Regions from separate parts of the Acidovorax sp. LjRoot66 genome, predicted to be linked through region 3. Evidence: predicted binding sites of a transcription regulator. Region 3 holds the regulator's gene; each other region holds the start of a gene.

Region 1 (5,379 bases), 2.8 Mb from region 3:
GTGTTGCGCGGCGCTCATTTACAGCACTCCCATCAGGTACACGAAGGTGAAGACGCCGATCCAGACGACGTCCAGAAAGTGCCAGAACATCGACAGGCACATCAGGCGGCGCTTGTTCTCGTGGATCAGGCCGTGCTTCTTGATCTGCAGCATCAGCACCACCAGCCAGACCAGGCCGAAGGTGACGTGCAGGCCGTGGGTGCCGACCAGCGTGAAGAAGGCCGACAAAAAGGCGCTTCGCTGCGGGCCCGCGCCCTGGTGGATCAGGTGGTGAAACTCATACAGCTCCAGCCCCAGGAAGCACAGGCCGAACACGCCGGTGATGGCCAGCCACAGCAGCGTGCCATTCACGTTGTTCTGCTGCTTCTTGATCATCGCGAAGCCGAAGGTGATCGACGACGCCAGCAGGAAGGCGGTGTTGATGGCCACCAGCGTCAGGTCGAACAGCTGCGCGCCGGTGGGGCCGGCGGCGTAGCTGCGGCCCAGCACGCCGTAGGTGGCGAACAGCGCAGCGAAGATGAGGCAGTCGCTCATCAGGTAGAGCCAGAAGCCCAGGGCGGTACCGTTCTCGGGGTGCGGCTCGTGCGCCAGGTGGTATTCGCGGCGGGCCAGCGTGGCGGCGGTGGGGCCGCCTGCCGTGATGGCGGCGGCGGCTTGGTTGTAGGTGATATCAGACATGGCTGGCACGCAGTTGTTGGGTACGCAGGTTCTCGGTCTCCGTCACTTGCGCGGCGGGGATGTAGAAGTCACGCTTGTAGTTGAACGTGTGGACGATGGCCACCAGCACCACGCCCGCAAACGACAGGCCGGCCAGCAGCCACATGTGCCAGATGAGGGCGAAGCCCAGCACCAGCGACAGCGCCGAGATGATCACGCCCGCACCCGTGTTGGCCGGCATGTGGATGGGCGCAAAACCGGTGAGGGGGCGCGCATAGGCGTGCTTCTTCATGTCCCACCAGGCATCGATCTCGTACACCTTGGGGGTGAAGGCGAAGTTGTAGTCCGGCGGGGGCGACGAGGTGGCCCACTCCAGCGTGCGGGCGTCCCATGGGTCGCCGGTGTGGTCGCGCAGCTGTTCGCGCTTGAGGTAGCTCACCACGATCTGGATCAGCAGGCAGGCGATGCCCAGGGCGATCAGGCCGGCGCCGATGGCGGCGATGACGAACCAGATCTGCAGCGACTGGTCTTCGAAGTGGTTCGCACGGCGGGTGACGCCCATCAGGCCCAGGATGTACAGCGGCATGAAGGCCACGTAGAAGCCCACCACCCACAGCCAGAAGGAGCACAGGCCCCAGAAGCGGTCAAGCTTGTAGCCGAAGGCCTTGGGGTACCAGTAGTTGATGCCGGCGAACAGGCCGAACAGCACGCCACCGATGATCACGTTGTGGAAGTGGGCGATCAAAAACAGGCTGTTGTGCAGCACGAAGTCGGCCGGGGGCACGGCCAGCAGCACGCCGGTCATGCCGCCGATGGCGAAGGTGACCATGAAGGCCAGGGTCCACATCATGGGCAGCTCGAAGCGGATACGGCCCTTGTACATGGTGAACAGCCAGTTGAAGATCTTCGCGCCCGTGGGGATCGAGATGATCATCGTGGTGATGCCGAAGAAGGTGTTCACGCTGGCGCCGGAGCCCATGGTGAAGAAGTGGTGCAGCCACACCAGGTACGACAGGATGGTGATAACGACCGTGGCGTAGACCATGGAGGTGTAGCCGAACAGGCGCTTCTTGCAGAACGTGGCCACCACTTCGGAGAAGATGCCGAAGCAGGGCAGGATCAGGATGTAGACCTCGGGGTGGCCCCAGATCCAGATCAGGTTCACGTACAGCATGGCGTTGCCGCCCAGGTCGTTGGTGAAGAAGTTGGTGCCGGCATAGCGGTCCAGCGACATCAGCACCAGCGCTGCGGTGAGCACGGGGAAGGATGCGACGATGAGTGCATTGGTGCACAGGGCCGTCCACGTGAAGATGGGCATGCGCATGAGGTTCATGCCGGGTGCGCGCATCTTGATGATGGTGACGATCAGGTTGATGCCCGAGAGCGTGGTGCCCACCCCGGCGATCTGCAGCGCCCAGATGTAGTAGTCAAGCCCCACCCCCGGGTTCTGCGCCCCCAGGTTCGACAGCGCCAGCCAGCCGGCGGTGGAGAACTCGCCCAGGAACAGCGACACCATCACCAGGATGGCACCGGCGGTGGTCATCCAGAAGCTGAAGTTGTTGAGGAACGGGAAGGACACGTCGCGCGCGCCGATCTGCAGCGGCACGAGGTAGTTCATGAGGCCCGTGACCAGCGGCATGGCCACGAAGAAGATCATGATCACGCCGTGGGCGGTGAAGATCTGGTCGTAGTGGTGCGGCGGCAGGTAGCCCATGTTGTCGCCAAAGGCCATGGCCTGCTGCAGGCGCATCATCAGCGCGTCGGCAAAGCCGCGCAGCAGCATGACCACGCCCAGGATCATGTACATGATGCCGATCTTCTTGTGGTCGATGCTGCAGATCCAGTCGCGCCACAGGGTGCCCCACAGGCGGAACTTGGTGATGCCGGCCAGCACGGCCAGGCCACCGAGCACGACGCCGATGAAGGTGATCAGCACGATGGGCTCGTGCGCCATGGGAATGGAGTCCCAGGTGATTCGGCCCAGGGCCCAATGCGGTGGTGCGGTAACGGGTGAGGTGGACATGTTCGTCAGTCTCTTAGGCGCGGATCATTGGCGGGAAAGGGTGCGGTCGTGGACCGTGGCGTGGCGCGCTTCGAGGGCGGCCACGATCTGGCCGGCGTTGTCGATGGTGCACACGTCCTGGGGCAGGTTCAGGCCCATGGCCTTCATGTAGGCCTCGCCACCGCGCTCGTCGATGGTCATCATGTGGTGCATGCACATCTTGCCTTCTTCGACGCAGCGGTTGAGCACCTTGTCGTACAGGCCGTCTTCCACGCTGGCAAAGCGCTGCACGGGGTCGCGCTCGCTGGGCTTGACGAGGTTCAGGTAGGTGGTCTTGTCCAGTGCCTTGCCTTCGGTCTTGGCCTTGGCCACCCACTGCTCGAAGTCGCCCTGGCTCAGGCCGTGGAACTTGAAGGTCATGCCCGAGAAGCCCGCGCCGCTGTAGTGCGAGGCGATGCCGGGGTACACGCCGGGCTTGTTGATCACGGCGTTCAGCTCGGTCTGCATGCCGGGCATGGCGTAGATCATGCCGGCGAGGTCTGCCACGTAGAACGAGTTCATCGTGGAGGTGGCGGTGAGCTTGAACAAAATGGGGCGGTCCACCGGGGCGGCCAGCTCATTGACGGTGGCAATGCCCTGCTCGGGGTAGAAGAACAGCCATTTCCAGTCCATGGCGACCACCTGCACCACCAGGGGGGTGGCCTGCGCTTCGAGCGGCTTGGTGGCCGAGATGCGGTCCAGCGGGCGGTAGGGGTCGAGCTTGTGGGTGCCGATCCAGGTCAGCGCGCCCAGGGCGATGATGATCAACAGCGGCACGGTCCAGATCACCAGCTCCAGCGTGGTGGAGTGGTGCCAGTCGGGGTCGTAGTCTTCTTCGGTGTTGGCGGTGTTGGACTGGCGGTACTTCCAGGCGAACCACAGCGTGAGGGCGATCACCGGGACGATGATGATCAGCATCAGCAAGGTGGCCTGCACGACCATGTGGCCTTGCTGCGACGCGACGTCGCCTGCGGGGTTGAGGACGACGGCCTTGCTGCAGCCGGCGAGGCTGGTGGCTGTGGCCGCCAACGCAAGCCATGCCGGCCCGCGAAGTTGGGGAAGTTTGAACATGTGATGGGCCCAACAAAGGCGTTTAGGGGTAAACGCGAATGACAATTTGCCGCTCAATGTAATAGAGCAGCCAAATTTGTCCATTGGACATTTTGTCCAAGGTCAAGTTTTTGCCCCATTCCGGTGCCACCGGCGCCATGCCTTGACCCCGTCGTGAGCACACTATGGCATTTGTCCTGCAAGAGCGTCAGTGAAAGCTCACTTGCCGCCAGGGGGCCTTGGGTGTAAAACGTGGGTGTATCAGTTACACAACAAGGAATCCCGTTCATGAGCAGTCCCGCCTCTGCTATCTACCCAGCGAATGGCTTTGAAGAAGGCCAAGACTCTCTTTCCCGCGCGGACACCCATGAAGACGTCACCCCCAGCGAAATCGCGGTGGGCGTGATCATCGGACGCTCGTCCGAGTATTTCGACTTCTTCGTTTTCGGGATCGCCTGCGTGCTGGTGTTCCCGACGTTCCTGTTCCCCTTCATGTCGCGCCTGGATGGCACGCTGGCCTCCTTTGCGCTGCTGGCCGTGGCCTTCGTCGTGCGGCCCATCGGTACGGCCATCTCCATGGCCATCCAGCGGCGCTGGGGCCGGGGCACCAAGCTGACCATTGCGCTCTTCCTCTTGGGAGTGTGCACGGTGGGCATGGCCTTTTTGCCGGGCTACAAGGACCTGGGCACCACGGCCATCGTGGCGCTGCTGATTTTGCGCATCGGCCAGGGCCTGGCGCTGGGCGGCTCGTGGGACGGCCTGCCGTCGCTGCTGGCGATGTCGGTGCCCAAGCACCGCCGCGGCTGGTACGCCATGATCGGCCAGCTGGGCGCGCCCGTGGGCTTTGTGCTCGCGGCCGGCCTGTTCGCCTATCTGTATGCCAACCTCACGGTGCAGGAGTTTCTGGCCTGGGGCTGGCGCTACCCGTTCTTCGTGGCCTTTGCCGTGAACGTGGTGGCCCTGTTTGCCCGCCTGCGCCTGGTGGTGGGCCAGTCGTACACCGAGCTGCTGCAGGACCGTGAGCTGCAGCCCGTGCCCGTGCACGAGGTGATGCGCGACGAGGGCGGCAACGTGCTGCTGGGTGCCTTTGCGGCGCTGGCCAGCTTTGCGCTGTTCCATCTGGTCACCGTGTTCCCGCTGTCGTGGATCACGCTGTACACGGACCAGCCGGTCACCCAGATCCTGGGCGTGCAGATCGTCGGTGCCTTCCTGGCGGCCGGGGCCATCATGGTTTCGGGCTGGCTGTCGGACCACCTGGGCCGGCGCAAGCTGCTGGGCGGCATGGCGGTGCTGATCGGGGTGTTCAGCTTCATGGCGCCGGTGCTGCTGAACAGCGGCGAAGTGGGCAGCACCATGTTTCTGCTGCTGGGCTTTGTGCTGCTGGGCCTGTCGTACGGCCAGGCATCGGGCACGGTGACGGCCAACTTCTCGCCCAAGTACCGCTACACGGGCGCGGCCCTGTCGGCCGACCTGGCCTGGATCATCGGCGCCGCGTTTGCGCCCCTGGTGGCCCTGGGCCTGTCGGCCCAGTTCGGCCTGCTGGCCGTGACGGTGTACCTGCTGTCGGGCGTGGCCTGTACCTTGGGCGCCCTGAACCTGAACCGCCGCATGGAGCGGCGCGACCGGTAAAT
Region 2 (5,379 bases), 4.5 Mb from region 3:
GCTGGATGGGCGAGCACTGGACTGAGGCCCAGGCTCCCGAGCCCAGACCGTGAGTAAGCCGGCCGCTGCTGCTGCGGCCGGTCCCGCTGCGTTCAGGAGGTGGCGAGGGTCGCTCTGCGGGGCCGTGCGGCCCGCTCGCCCAGGAAGCCGAAGTGCATTGCCGGCTGCTCGCCGCTGATCAGCTCGGCCAGCGCCTTGCCCGAGCCCGCGCCATGCGTCCAGCCCAGGGTGCCGTGGCCGGCGTTGACCCAGAGCTTGCCCACGCGGGTGCGGCCGATGAAGGGGATGTTGGTCGGGGTGGCGGGGCGCAGGCCCGTCCAGTACTGCGGGTTGCCGCCCTGCTCGGGCGTGCGCGTGTCGCACACGCCGGGCAAGATTTCCTCGATGCGGCGCGACAGCATGTGGCAGCGTGCCTTGGCGACCGGCGAGTCGAGCGACAGGTCGTAGCCGCCCAGCTCGATGGTGCCGGCCACGCGCAGCACATTGCCCAGGCGGCTCATGGCGATCTTGCGGCCGTCGTCGATGGTGGAAACCGAGGGCGCCGCCTCGGGGCGCAGCAGCGGGAAGGTCGCGCTGTAGCCCTTGCCGGGGTAGATCGGCAGGTCCACGCCCACCGTGCGCAGCAGCGGCGCACTGTAGGAGCCGCAGGCCACCACGACCGCATCGGCCTGGAGCAGGAAATCCTTCTTGAGGCCGTTGGCGCCACTGCGCGCCATGACGGCCACCGAATCGATGGTGTCGCCGATCTTGTTCAGGCGCAGCACGTCGTGGCCGTACAGGAATTGCACGCCACGCTCCGCGCAGCGGCGCGCCAGGGCCTGGGTGAACACGCGGGCGTCGCCGCTCTCATCGGTGCTGGTGTAGGTTCCGCCGGTGATGTGATCGCCATAGGCCTTGAAGGCCGGCTCGATCTGCAGCAGCTCTTCCTTGCTTACCAGGCGACGCTGCACGCCATGCTTGCGCATCAGCTCCACCGCGTGGCCGGCATCGTCGAAGGATTTCTGGTCGGTGTAGAAGTGGGCAATGCCGCGTTCGAGCCGGTTGTAGTCGATGCCGGTGGTGGCCACCAGGTCCTTGAGCGCGGCATGGCTGTAGGCGCCCAGGGCCACGATCTGCTGCACATTGCGCTCGAAGGCCCTGTCATTGCACTGGGCCAGGAACTTCAGGCTCCAGCGCCATTGCTCCCAGTCGAGCTGGGGGCGGAACAGCAGCGGCGCCTCCTTGTCGAACATCCACTTGAGCGCCTTGAGCGGCGCCTCCCGGTTGGCCCAGGGCTCGCAGTAGCTCACCGAGATCTGCGCGGCATTGGCAAAACTCGTTTCCAGCGCGGCATCGGGCTGGCGGTCGACCACGACGACCTCGTGGCCGCGCTCCAATAGGTGCCACGCGGTGCTGATGCCGATGATGCCGGCGCCCAGGATGATGGTTTTCATGGATGGCAGTGTGATCCACATTGCGTTCTACTAAAAGCAAAATTAAACTCAATCCAAACGCATCAGTCTGTCTAATGCAAGCAGTGCCCACAAGGCCACCCTTGCACCCGTTTGCCGAGATCCTCGCCATGAGCACCTACGACCCCGCCGCCCTGGAATGTCTTGCCGCCATCGTCGAAGAAGGCGGCTTCGAGCGCGCCGCCCAGCGCCTGAACGTCACGCAGTCGGCTGTCTCCCAGCGCCTGCGTGCGCTGGAGGCCCAGGTGGGCTCGGTGCTCATCGTGCGCAGCCGGCCGCTGCGGCCGACCTCGGCGGGGCAGTTGCTGCTCAAGCACACCAAGCAGATGCGCCTCTTGCGCGCCGACCTGGAGCGCGACCTGCAGGAGCTAGCCCCCAGCGCCCCCGGCGCCACGCGCGAGGACGAGCGCATCTCGATCGCCATCAATGCCGACAGCATTGCCACCTGGGCCATGGGCGCGCTGCACGAGCTGGTGGGCCAGCGCCTGCCGCTGGAAATCATCGTCGACGACCAGGACTTCACGCAGGAGTGGCTGCGCTCGGGCCAGGTGCTGGGCTGCGTCACCACCCTCAAGCAGGCGCTGCGCGGCTGCAAGATGGTGCCGCTGGGTGCCATGCGCTACGTGGCCGTGGCGTCCGCCGCGTTTGCCGAGAAGCACCTGCCCCATGGGCTTACGCCGCACAACTTCCGTGAGGTGTCCTTTCTGTCGTTCAACCGCAAGGACGACATGGCGGCCGAGTTCGTGGCGCGCACTTTCGGGCTCAAGCGCGTGGCGCTCAATCACCTGTTCGTGCCCAGCACAGAAGGCCAGATGCGCGCCGTCGCCGCTGGCTGGGCCGTGGGTGTGGTGCCCGAGCTGCTGGCGCGCGGGCCCATCGCCGACGGCAGCATGGTCGACCTCGCTCCCGGCCATGCCCTGCCCATCCAGCTGTACTGGCACTGCTGGAACCTGGAGTCGGTGGTGCTCGATGCCCTGACCGCCGCGCTCACGGCCACGGCTGCAAAAACGCTGACCCAGCCGTGAACTACAAGCCCGGGGCTGTAAAAGCAGTCAACAGGGGGTAACCCGCACGAAATGGCACTCCCCGCAGTGGGGCGGCACGATTCCTGCAGACTAAAACGTGAACGGCGTAGTTGTATTGCAACTTTGTCATTTATTTTTTTACTGCAATGTATAAGATGGGGTCCATGTCCACCACCACGCTACAACCCAAAGTGTCCTTCAAGGAGCAGATGCACCAGGCTCGGGAGGGCGCGATCCTCCAGTCGGCCTGTCGCCTGCTGGGTGAAAAGGCCTTCGACGCCATGACCATGGACGATGTCGCCAATGCGGTGGGCATCGCCAAGGCCAGCCTGTACAAGCACTTCTGCAGCAAGGAAGAGCTGTGCAGTGCCGCCATGGTGCAGATCCTCGCGCGGGTGCGTACCTACTTGAGCGCGCTTCCGGCCGAGCTGCCGGCGCACGAGAAACTGCGCGCCCTGGTGCGCTGGTCGCTGGAGCGCCTGCTGACCAACGAAATGCCGCTGCTGCCCAGCCGCAACTCCTCGCTGCGCGCCGTGCTCATGGCCGACAAGGATTACCTCGACGGCCTGGTCACCGTGAGCGACCAGATTGGCGAGTGGATCGTGCAAGCCCAGGCACAGGGCGTGATCAACCCCACGCTGCCCCCGCTGGTGGTGCTGTACACCCTGTACGCACGCGCCTGCGATCCAGTGGTGACCTTCCTCAAGGAAGGCGGCCAGTACTCCGACGCCGAGATCGTGGACCTGGTGCTGCGCACCTGCTTCGATGGGCTGGTATCGAGGTGAATTGATGGTGACCGCACGCGAAAACGCCCGGCATTCCGGGCGTTTTGCATGAGGGGGCGGCGCATGCCGCCGCCAACTCAGCGCACCAGCAACACCGGCACCTTGCAGTGCGCCAGCACCTGCGTCGTGACGGAGCCCATGACCAGGGTGGCGAGCGCACCATGGCCGTGCGAGCCCATCACCAACAGGTCGTATCGGCCGGAGTCCGCCACCTTGGCAATGGTTTCACCGACCTGACCGACCTTGACGATGGTCTTGGCCTGCACGCCCTGGCGGGAGATGAACTTGAGCACCGGGGCCAGGATCTTGTCGGCTTCCTCGGCGTGGTAGGTGTCCACGGCTTCCTTGCCCAGGGCCGAACGGGCGCGGGCGGGCAGGGGCGCCTGCACGGTGAGCACCGTGTAGTTGTGCTTGGGGCCCAGCAGTTCCTCGTGCGCAGCCAGGTAGGCGAGCATTTTCTTGGTAAAGGCGCTGCCGTCGACAGCGAGCAGGATGTTCATGCAAGTTCTCCTTGTTGGAATGGCAAGACCAGAGTGGCCAGGGTAAGGGGCGCCGGCGATTGTTGTCTTGACCTGTGTCAGGTTTTCTTCCTGCGCTGCACGGGTGGGTGGCCCGTGCAGGCCATCATACGGTTACACAGTAACGGGGCCGGAAGGTTTCCTGTTCTCCATTGCGGGCATAACCCAGCGGGTTGGCCACCACCCGGCATGCAAAGGGGCTGCCATCGGCCCGCGTGCCCTGCACCGTGTAGTCGCTCGGCGCATGCAGGTGACCGTGGATCCATACCTGCGCATGGGGCAGCAGCTCATCGAGCACATTGCAAAAGCCGGCCGTACCCGGCACCACGCCGTAGCGCGGGTCGGCGCTGCGCAGGCTCGGCGCAAAGTGGGTGATGGCCACCGTGGTGCCGTCGAAGGGCGTGGCCAGTGCTTCGCGCAGCCACTCTGTGCACAGCAGCGCCAGCTCGCGCATGGGCTCGGCCAGGAAGGGCTCCCCGTCCTTGGTGCCGCCGGTCTTGCGCAGGTAGTGGTTGGCCGCGCGGAAGGCCTTCTCGCGCAGCTTCAGGCGCCGGGCGAGGTCGGTCACTTGCGCATCGTCCGCCAGCGCGTCGTAGTCGGCCCACAGGGTGGTGGCCACGAAGCGCACGCTGTCCATCACCAGCGTCTCGCGCTCCAGCATGCGGATGCCCAGGCGCTCACAGGTGGCGCGCAGGCGCGCGTGGGCGGTATCGAAGTCGAGCGCGTCGTACTCATGGTTGCCCGGGACGAACAGCACCGGCGTAGGCCAGCCGGCGAACTGCGGCAGCGGCGAAAAACGCGCCAGGCCGAAGTCCTCGTCCTGCATGCGCCCCCCCTCCTGGTAGGAGCCGATGTCGCCCGCCAGAACCAGCAGGTCGGCGCCCGGTGCGGGCTCGGGCAGGAAATCGGGGTTGGCTTCGAGGTGCAGGTCGGACAGGATCTGGATTTTCATGGGCTGTGCAGTCTAAGGGGTCGCGCCGGCCGAATGGCCGGGCTCCCCTTGGGGAAAGGCGCGCCGTGCCGCGCGCGCCAATGCCGACAGCAGCCAGCCCATGGCCGCCTCCTGCGTGCTGTTGCGGCGCCACAGTGCGTCCACGTGCACGGGCGGCACGTCGAAGGGCAGGTTGCGCTGCACCAGGGCATCCGCGATACCGGTCACCGGTACGAAGTGGCGCGGCAGAACGGTCAGCATGTCCGAACCCGAGACCACGCGGCCCGCTGTGAAGAACTGGTTCACCGTGAGCACCACCCGCCGGCGCCGCCCGAGCGATGCCAGCGCCTCGTCGATGAAGCCGAAGGGCCGGCCCGAAAAGCTCACCAGCATGTGGCGTGCCTCGCAGTAGGCATCCAGCGTGAGGGGCGCATCGGCCAGCGGGTGGCCCTGGCGCATCACGCACATGTATTCGCTGTCGTACAGCCGCCGGCTCTCGAACGACACCATGCCGCCCGACTGCTCGCGTGCAGTGAGGTCGGCCAGCACGGCGGGGAAGTAGCCCACGGCCATGTCGGCTGCCTCTTCCTCCAGCAGCCGGCGCGGGTCGCGCGTCGTCAAGGGCACCACCCGCACCGCGACACCGGGCGCCTCGCTCTCCAGAATCTC
Region 3 (5,379 bases):
CTTGGGGACGTAGCGCACCTCCGTCAGCCCCAGTTCGCGCAAGGTGGCGATCTGCTCGGCAGACGCCACCCGGAAACTGCTCACCGGAAACGGATGGTGCATCCAGCCCAGGTCGAGCTGGATGTACATGCCGATGCGCAGCTGGCTGATGTCGATGAGGATGGAAGAATTCACTTCGGGGCGTACGGGTGGAAGCACGGCGGCATCGCTGCCACCATTGGTTACACCATTATCACCAGTTCTGAAGGCCTGTCTTGTCCTGCAATGTCATAGGACATAGCCATGGCGATACTGTCCCGAATTCGGTGATGCAATGCACGACACCCCGGGGAAAACCCTGCACCGGAGCGTTGCGCCAAAGCCGCGTTTCGCTCCAGGCCGCCCCCCTGCAGACGCAGAGCCCTGGCAATGCACCGATCAGGCGGCCCTGCGATCCGTGCAACTGCGTAGGACGCGCAAAACAACAGCTGGCGGCTGACCGGCTGTCTCACCGGCACCACAGCGAAGGCTTGTAGACCAGGTCCATCCACAGCGCCCAGCCGGCCGCCGCGCACAGCAGCCCCCCGGCCACGCGCGTGCCCCAGTCGGCCCGGGCCTGGTTGATGCGGCTGCGCAGGCGCGACCACAGCCACGGCCCGCCCACCAGCCACAGGCCACTGCCCAGGGCGAACAGCGCCATGGTGGCGCCCCCCTGCACCGGCCCACCGCTGAGCGCCGCCACCAGCAGGGCCGAGTACAGCAGGCCGCAGGGCATCAGCGCCCAGAGCAGCCCGGCCGCACCCACACCGCCCGCCCCCGCCGTGAGGGGCTGCACGCGCCGCCACACCGAGCGGCCCAGGCCTTCCACCCAGGCCGGCTGGCGCGCCTGCACCAGGAGCAAGAGGCCCCAGGCCATCATGGCCAGGTGCAAAAAGGTCCAGGCCGGCTGCAGCGCAGCGGTGCGCTGGGTCAGCCAGGCCAGGCTATCCATGGCCAGGGCAGCAGCCGCGCCCAGGCCAGCGTAGCCGGCGACCCGCCCGCCATGGAAGGCCAGCAGCCGGCCCAGCGCAAGCGATGGTGCGGGTTCGGCCAGCCCCGCGCCCCCCTGCCCGGCCCAGCGAACGGGTTGTTCCCCACCCTGCCCCACCAGCGCCCCGCACGGCGCCGCGCACATGGCCAGGCAGTGCGGGCCACCGGCCAGGCCCATCAGCAGCGCGGTCCAGCCCAGGGTGGCCAGCATGGTCAGATGATCCGGGAGAATCTGGCGCGGTTGCGGTCGGCCTGCAGGTAGCGGTCGAACACCATGGCGATGCCGCGCACGAAGAACCAGCCCATGGCCGAGACGGTGATCCCCTCCTCCGTCACGCTCACCAGGCCCTGCGCCTGCAGGCCCGCGAGCTGCTCCAGTTCGGACGCAAAGGTGCGCCGGAAGTCGATGAGCCAGCCCGCCTCGATGGATTCGAACAGCAACTCGCCCTGGCACATCAGCGCCATGATCACGGCGCGGCGCACCAGGTCGTCGCGGTTCAGGGCCAGGCCGCGCACCACGGGCAGGCGGCCCTGGTCCAGCAGGTCGTAGTACTCATCCAGGGTCTTGGCGTTCTGGCTGTAGGTGGCGCCCACCCGGCCGATGGCCGAGACTCCGAGGGCGATCAGGTCGCAGTCGGGCTGGGTGCTGTAGCCCTGGAAGTTGCGGTGCAGCCGCCCCTGGCGCTTGGCCACGGCCAGCGCGTCGGTGGGCAGGGCGAAGTGGTCCATGCCCACGTACACATAGCCCGCGTCCATGAACTGCTGCAGCGAGCGCGAGAGCATGGCCACCTTGGAAGGCGCCGCCGGCAGCTCGGCCGGCACGATGCGCCGCTGAGGCTTGAAGCGCTCGGGCAGGTGGGCATAGGCATACAGCGCAATGCGGTCGGGCCGCAGCTGCTTGACCTGCTCCAGCGTGCGGTCGAAGGATTCTGGAGTCTGCCGCGGCAGGCCATAGATCAGGTCCACGTTGACCGAGTCAAACCCAAGGCTGCGCGCCGCCTCCACCAGCGCAAACACCTGCGCGGCCGGCTGCACGCGGTGCACGGCCTTTTGCACATCGGCATCAAAATCCTGCACGCCAAAGCTCAGGCGGTTGAACCCCAACTCGGCCAGCACCGCCAGGCGCTCGGGGGTCACGGTGCGCGGGTCCACCTCGATGGAGTATTCGCCGCCCGGCGCAAACGTGAAGCTGCGCCTGAGCACCGCCATCAGCTCGCGCAGCTTGTCGTCCGACAGAAAGGTGGGCGTGCCCCCGCCCAGGTGCAGCTGGCTCACCACCTGGCCCGTACCGCAGTGGGCCGTGTGCAGCTCCACCTCGCGCGCCAGGTAGCGCAGGTACACATCGCCCCGGTCGTGGTGCTTGGTGATGATCTTGTTGCAGGCGCAGTAGTAGCACAGCGACTCGCAGAACGGAATGTGAACATACAGCGACAGCGGCAACGCCTTGCCCGGCGTGCCCGCCTTGCGCTGGGCCAGGGCCAGCACATACTCGTCTTCTCCGAAAGCCTCGACGAAACGGTCAGCCGTGGGGTAAGAGGTGTAGCGGGGACCAGGCACGTCGAAGCGGCTCAGAAGTTCGGGCGTCACAGCGGTCATGGGGAGCGGTTCCTTGTTGGGTACTGACTGTGCCGCAGCCTTTGCCCACCGACCTTGACGCAGATCAAGTGATCACGGAGTCGCAGGGCCCACAATTTGATGCATGTCAGCCACCACCACGCTCCTCCCCCCGGATGCGATCCGTTCGCACCCCCAATCAGCTGCTGTGCCCATGAACCCGCTCACCATCAAAGTCGCCTGCTCCAACTGCAACCTGCGTGAGCTGTGCATGCCCGTGGGCCTGAACGACGAGCAGCTCACGCGCATCGACGAGATCGTGGCCGTGCGGCGCAAGGTCAAGCGGGGGGGCACGCTGTTCCACAACGGCGAGGTGTTCACCTCGCTCTACGCCATCCGCACCGGCTTCTTCAAGACCTGCGTGGCCACCGAGGACGGGCGCGACCAGGTGACGGGCTTTCAGATGGCGGGCGAGATCATCGGCCTGGACGGCATCGTCAACGACCACCATACCTGCGACGCCGTGGCGCTCGAAGATGCCGAGGTCTGCGTGATGCCGTTCGACCGCATCGAGGAGCTCTCGCGCGAGGTCACGGCCCTGCAGCACCATGTGCACAAGATCATGAGCCGCGAGATCGTGCGCGAGCACGGCGTGATGCTGCTGCTGGGCAGCATGCGCGCCGAAGAGCGCCTGGCCGCCTTTCTGCTCAATCTGGTGCAGCGCCTGCACGCGCGCGGGTTCTCGCAGTCCGAGCTGGTGCTGCGCATGACGCGCGAGGAAATCGGCAGCTACCTGGGCCTCAAGCTCGAAACCGTGAGCCGCACCTTCTCCAAGTTCGCCGAGGACGGCATCGTCGAGGTCAAGCAGCGCCATGTGCGCATCCTGGACACCGATGCGCTCAAGCGCATCGTCAACTCGCAGACCTGTAGCTAAGAGACTTGCAGGCGGGCTAGCACCTCGGTCTTGCCGCTGCGGTCCGCGCGCAGGATCAGCGCCTCGCCCGAACTGGTGTTGGTGCTGGCCAGATCGGACAGCACGAACATATGGGTGAACCAGGCCTCGAAGCTTGCGCCCCGTGCCGACGCGGCCACCAGCGCCTGGCGCAGCTCGCGCAGGTGGCTGGCACCGGTGGTCTCCGGCGCGCCGCGCGGCGAACCCAGCGCGGGCCACACCTGGGGGGCGGCAAAGGCCAGCGTGGCACTGTCGATGCAGCGGCACCAGGGGCTCGAAAGCACCTTGGCCGGCTGCAGCTGGCGCTCCTTGAACCACACGCCGGTGCGCCGTGCCTGCTCGCGCCCTTCTTCGCTGAGGTTGCGCTGCGTGCCGCAGTCGCCCAGGCGAAACCCCGGTGGATCGAAGGTGCCGGGCGCCAGCGCGTGGCGGAACGCAGCCACCACCCCGCCCTTGCGCAGCAGGGCCTCGGCCTCGGGGTCCTGGGCGGCCCAGGCATGCAGCGTGGTCAACGCCAGCCCGGCGCCCAGCACGGTGCGCCGGCCAACGGCCACTTCAGGCTGCGGGCTGGAACGCATAGCCATTGCCCGATGCCGCCATGCGCCCGAAAGCCGGGAACGGGAAGTGAAAGCCCCCCAGCATGGCATTGCTGGCGGTGATGCGCTGGAACACCTCGCGCCGCACCTTGCGTGCGGCCTCGGCATCCATGTCGAAGGTCACGGCCCAGTCGGGGTTGCGTGCGAACAGGGCCGGCACGTTGGTCAGGTCAGCCACGTAAAAGAAGTTCTGGCCGGCGGACTTGAGCTCAAACAGGGTGTGGCCCGGCGTGTGCCCGTAGGCCGCCACGGACTGGATGCCCGGTGCCACTTCGGTACCCGCCCCGAACTGCACCAGCGTGTCGGCCGGCATGGTGGCAAAGGTGCGGCGCACATTCTCGAAGGCGCCCTTCATGCCCGCGGGCGCAGCCGCCATGCGGGCATCGTCCATCCAGAAGGCATGCTCGGCGGCCGGCACCAGCACCTTGGCCTTTGGGAAGGTCGGCGCGCCCGCCTTATTGCGAATACCGTTGATGTGGTCGCCGTGGTAGTGGCTGATGAGCACGGTGTCGATGTCATCGGCCTTCAGGCCTGCAGCGGCCAGGCTGTCGAGCAGCTTGCCGGTGGTGGGGCCGCCAAACTCGCCCAGGCCCGTGTCGATCAGGATTTTGCGCCCGCCTGCCACCACCAGGAAGGGGGTGTAGGGCACGTCGATGTAGTCCGTGGGCAGGCCCTGCGAGGTGAGCAGCGCACGCACTTCGGCCAGCGGCGCGTTTTTCACGAACTCCTCGCCCAGCGGGCGGCGCGTGACGCCATCGGCCAGCGCCACCACCTCCACATCGCCCACCTTCATGCGCCGAAAGCCGGGGTTGGGCAGGGTGGGCGTACCGAAGTTGGGCGCATTCTGCGCCCACACAGGCACGAACGAGCCCGCAGCGTAAAAAGCAGGGGCGGCAAGCCCAGCACCCAGGAAATGGCGGCGTGACAGCATGAAACTCTCCGGTATTGAGTTGAACTGATGAGTTTTCAACTGTAACGGGGAGTGGCACGATGGCACCAGACCCGGCGCAAATCAGTAGGCGCCATGGGGTCTTGGGATCTTGCCAGGGGCGTCAGTCCAGGGTAATGCGCTGCGCCTTGATCAGCTTGTGCCACCGGTCCGTCTCGGTGCGGATCAGGTCTGCATACTGGGCCGGCGTGCTGGCCACGGGCTCGATGCCGAAGTCCACCAGCTTTTGCTTGACCGCAGGCTGGTTGATGGCGGCAGCCACCTGCTTTTGCAGGGCAGCCACCACGTCCGCCGGCGTGCCTGCGGGCGCGACGATGCCC

The links. The regulator FNR, encoded in region 3, switches genes on or off when oxygen is low (the NO sensors DNR and NnrR bind a similar motif). The targets are predictions, from matches to a motif close to TTGATNNNNATCAA.
Region 1: cyoA (ubiquinol oxidase subunit II) is a predicted target of FNR. The motif match lies at 3,862-3,875, and genes of this name have one in related genera.
Region 2: ACSQ3Y_RS02560 (universal stress protein) is a predicted target of FNR. The motif match lies at 3,829-3,842, and genes of this name have one in related genera.

Annotation. Positions count from the first base shown of each region.
Region 1 is NZ_CAXUQU020000001.1:2,264,647-2,270,025, forward strand. It holds gene cyoD (cytochrome o ubiquinol oxidase subunit IV) at 1-18, opposite strand, end outside; gene cyoC (cytochrome o ubiquinol oxidase subunit III) at 19-678, opposite strand; gene cyoB (cytochrome o ubiquinol oxidase subunit I) at 671-2,680, opposite strand; gene cyoA (ubiquinol oxidase subunit II) at 2,705-3,769, opposite strand; gene ACSQ3Y_RS10470 (MFS transporter) at 4,037-5,377, shown strand.
Region 2 is NZ_CAXUQU020000001.1:537,510-542,888, forward strand. It holds gene ACSQ3Y_RS02540 (M14 family zinc carboxypeptidase) at 1-53, shown strand, start outside; gene ACSQ3Y_RS02545 (D-amino acid dehydrogenase) at 93-1,433, opposite strand; gene ACSQ3Y_RS02550 (LysR family transcriptional regulator ArgP) at 1,562-2,476, shown strand; gene ACSQ3Y_RS02555 (TetR/AcrR family transcriptional regulator) at 2,641-3,261, shown strand; gene ACSQ3Y_RS02560 (universal stress protein) at 3,339-3,761, opposite strand; gene ACSQ3Y_RS02565 (metallophosphoesterase) at 3,886-4,731, opposite strand; gene ACSQ3Y_RS02570 (LysR family transcriptional regulator) at 4,744-5,379, opposite strand, start outside.
Region 3 is NZ_CAXUQU020000001.1:5,075,081-5,080,459, forward strand. It holds gene ACSQ3Y_RS23880 (HD-GYP domain-containing protein) at 1-174, opposite strand, end outside; gene ACSQ3Y_RS23885 (sulfite exporter TauE/SafE family protein) at 488-1,219, opposite strand; gene hemN (oxygen-independent coproporphyrinogen III oxidase) at 1,222-2,604, opposite strand; gene fnr (fumarate/nitrate reduction transcriptional regulator Fnr) at 2,777-3,496, shown strand; gene ACSQ3Y_RS23900 (histidine phosphatase family protein) at 3,493-4,098, opposite strand; gene ACSQ3Y_RS23905 (MBL fold metallo-hydrolase) at 4,070-5,041, opposite strand; gene ACSQ3Y_RS23910 (Bug family tripartite tricarboxylate transporter substrate binding protein) at 5,163-5,379, opposite strand, start outside.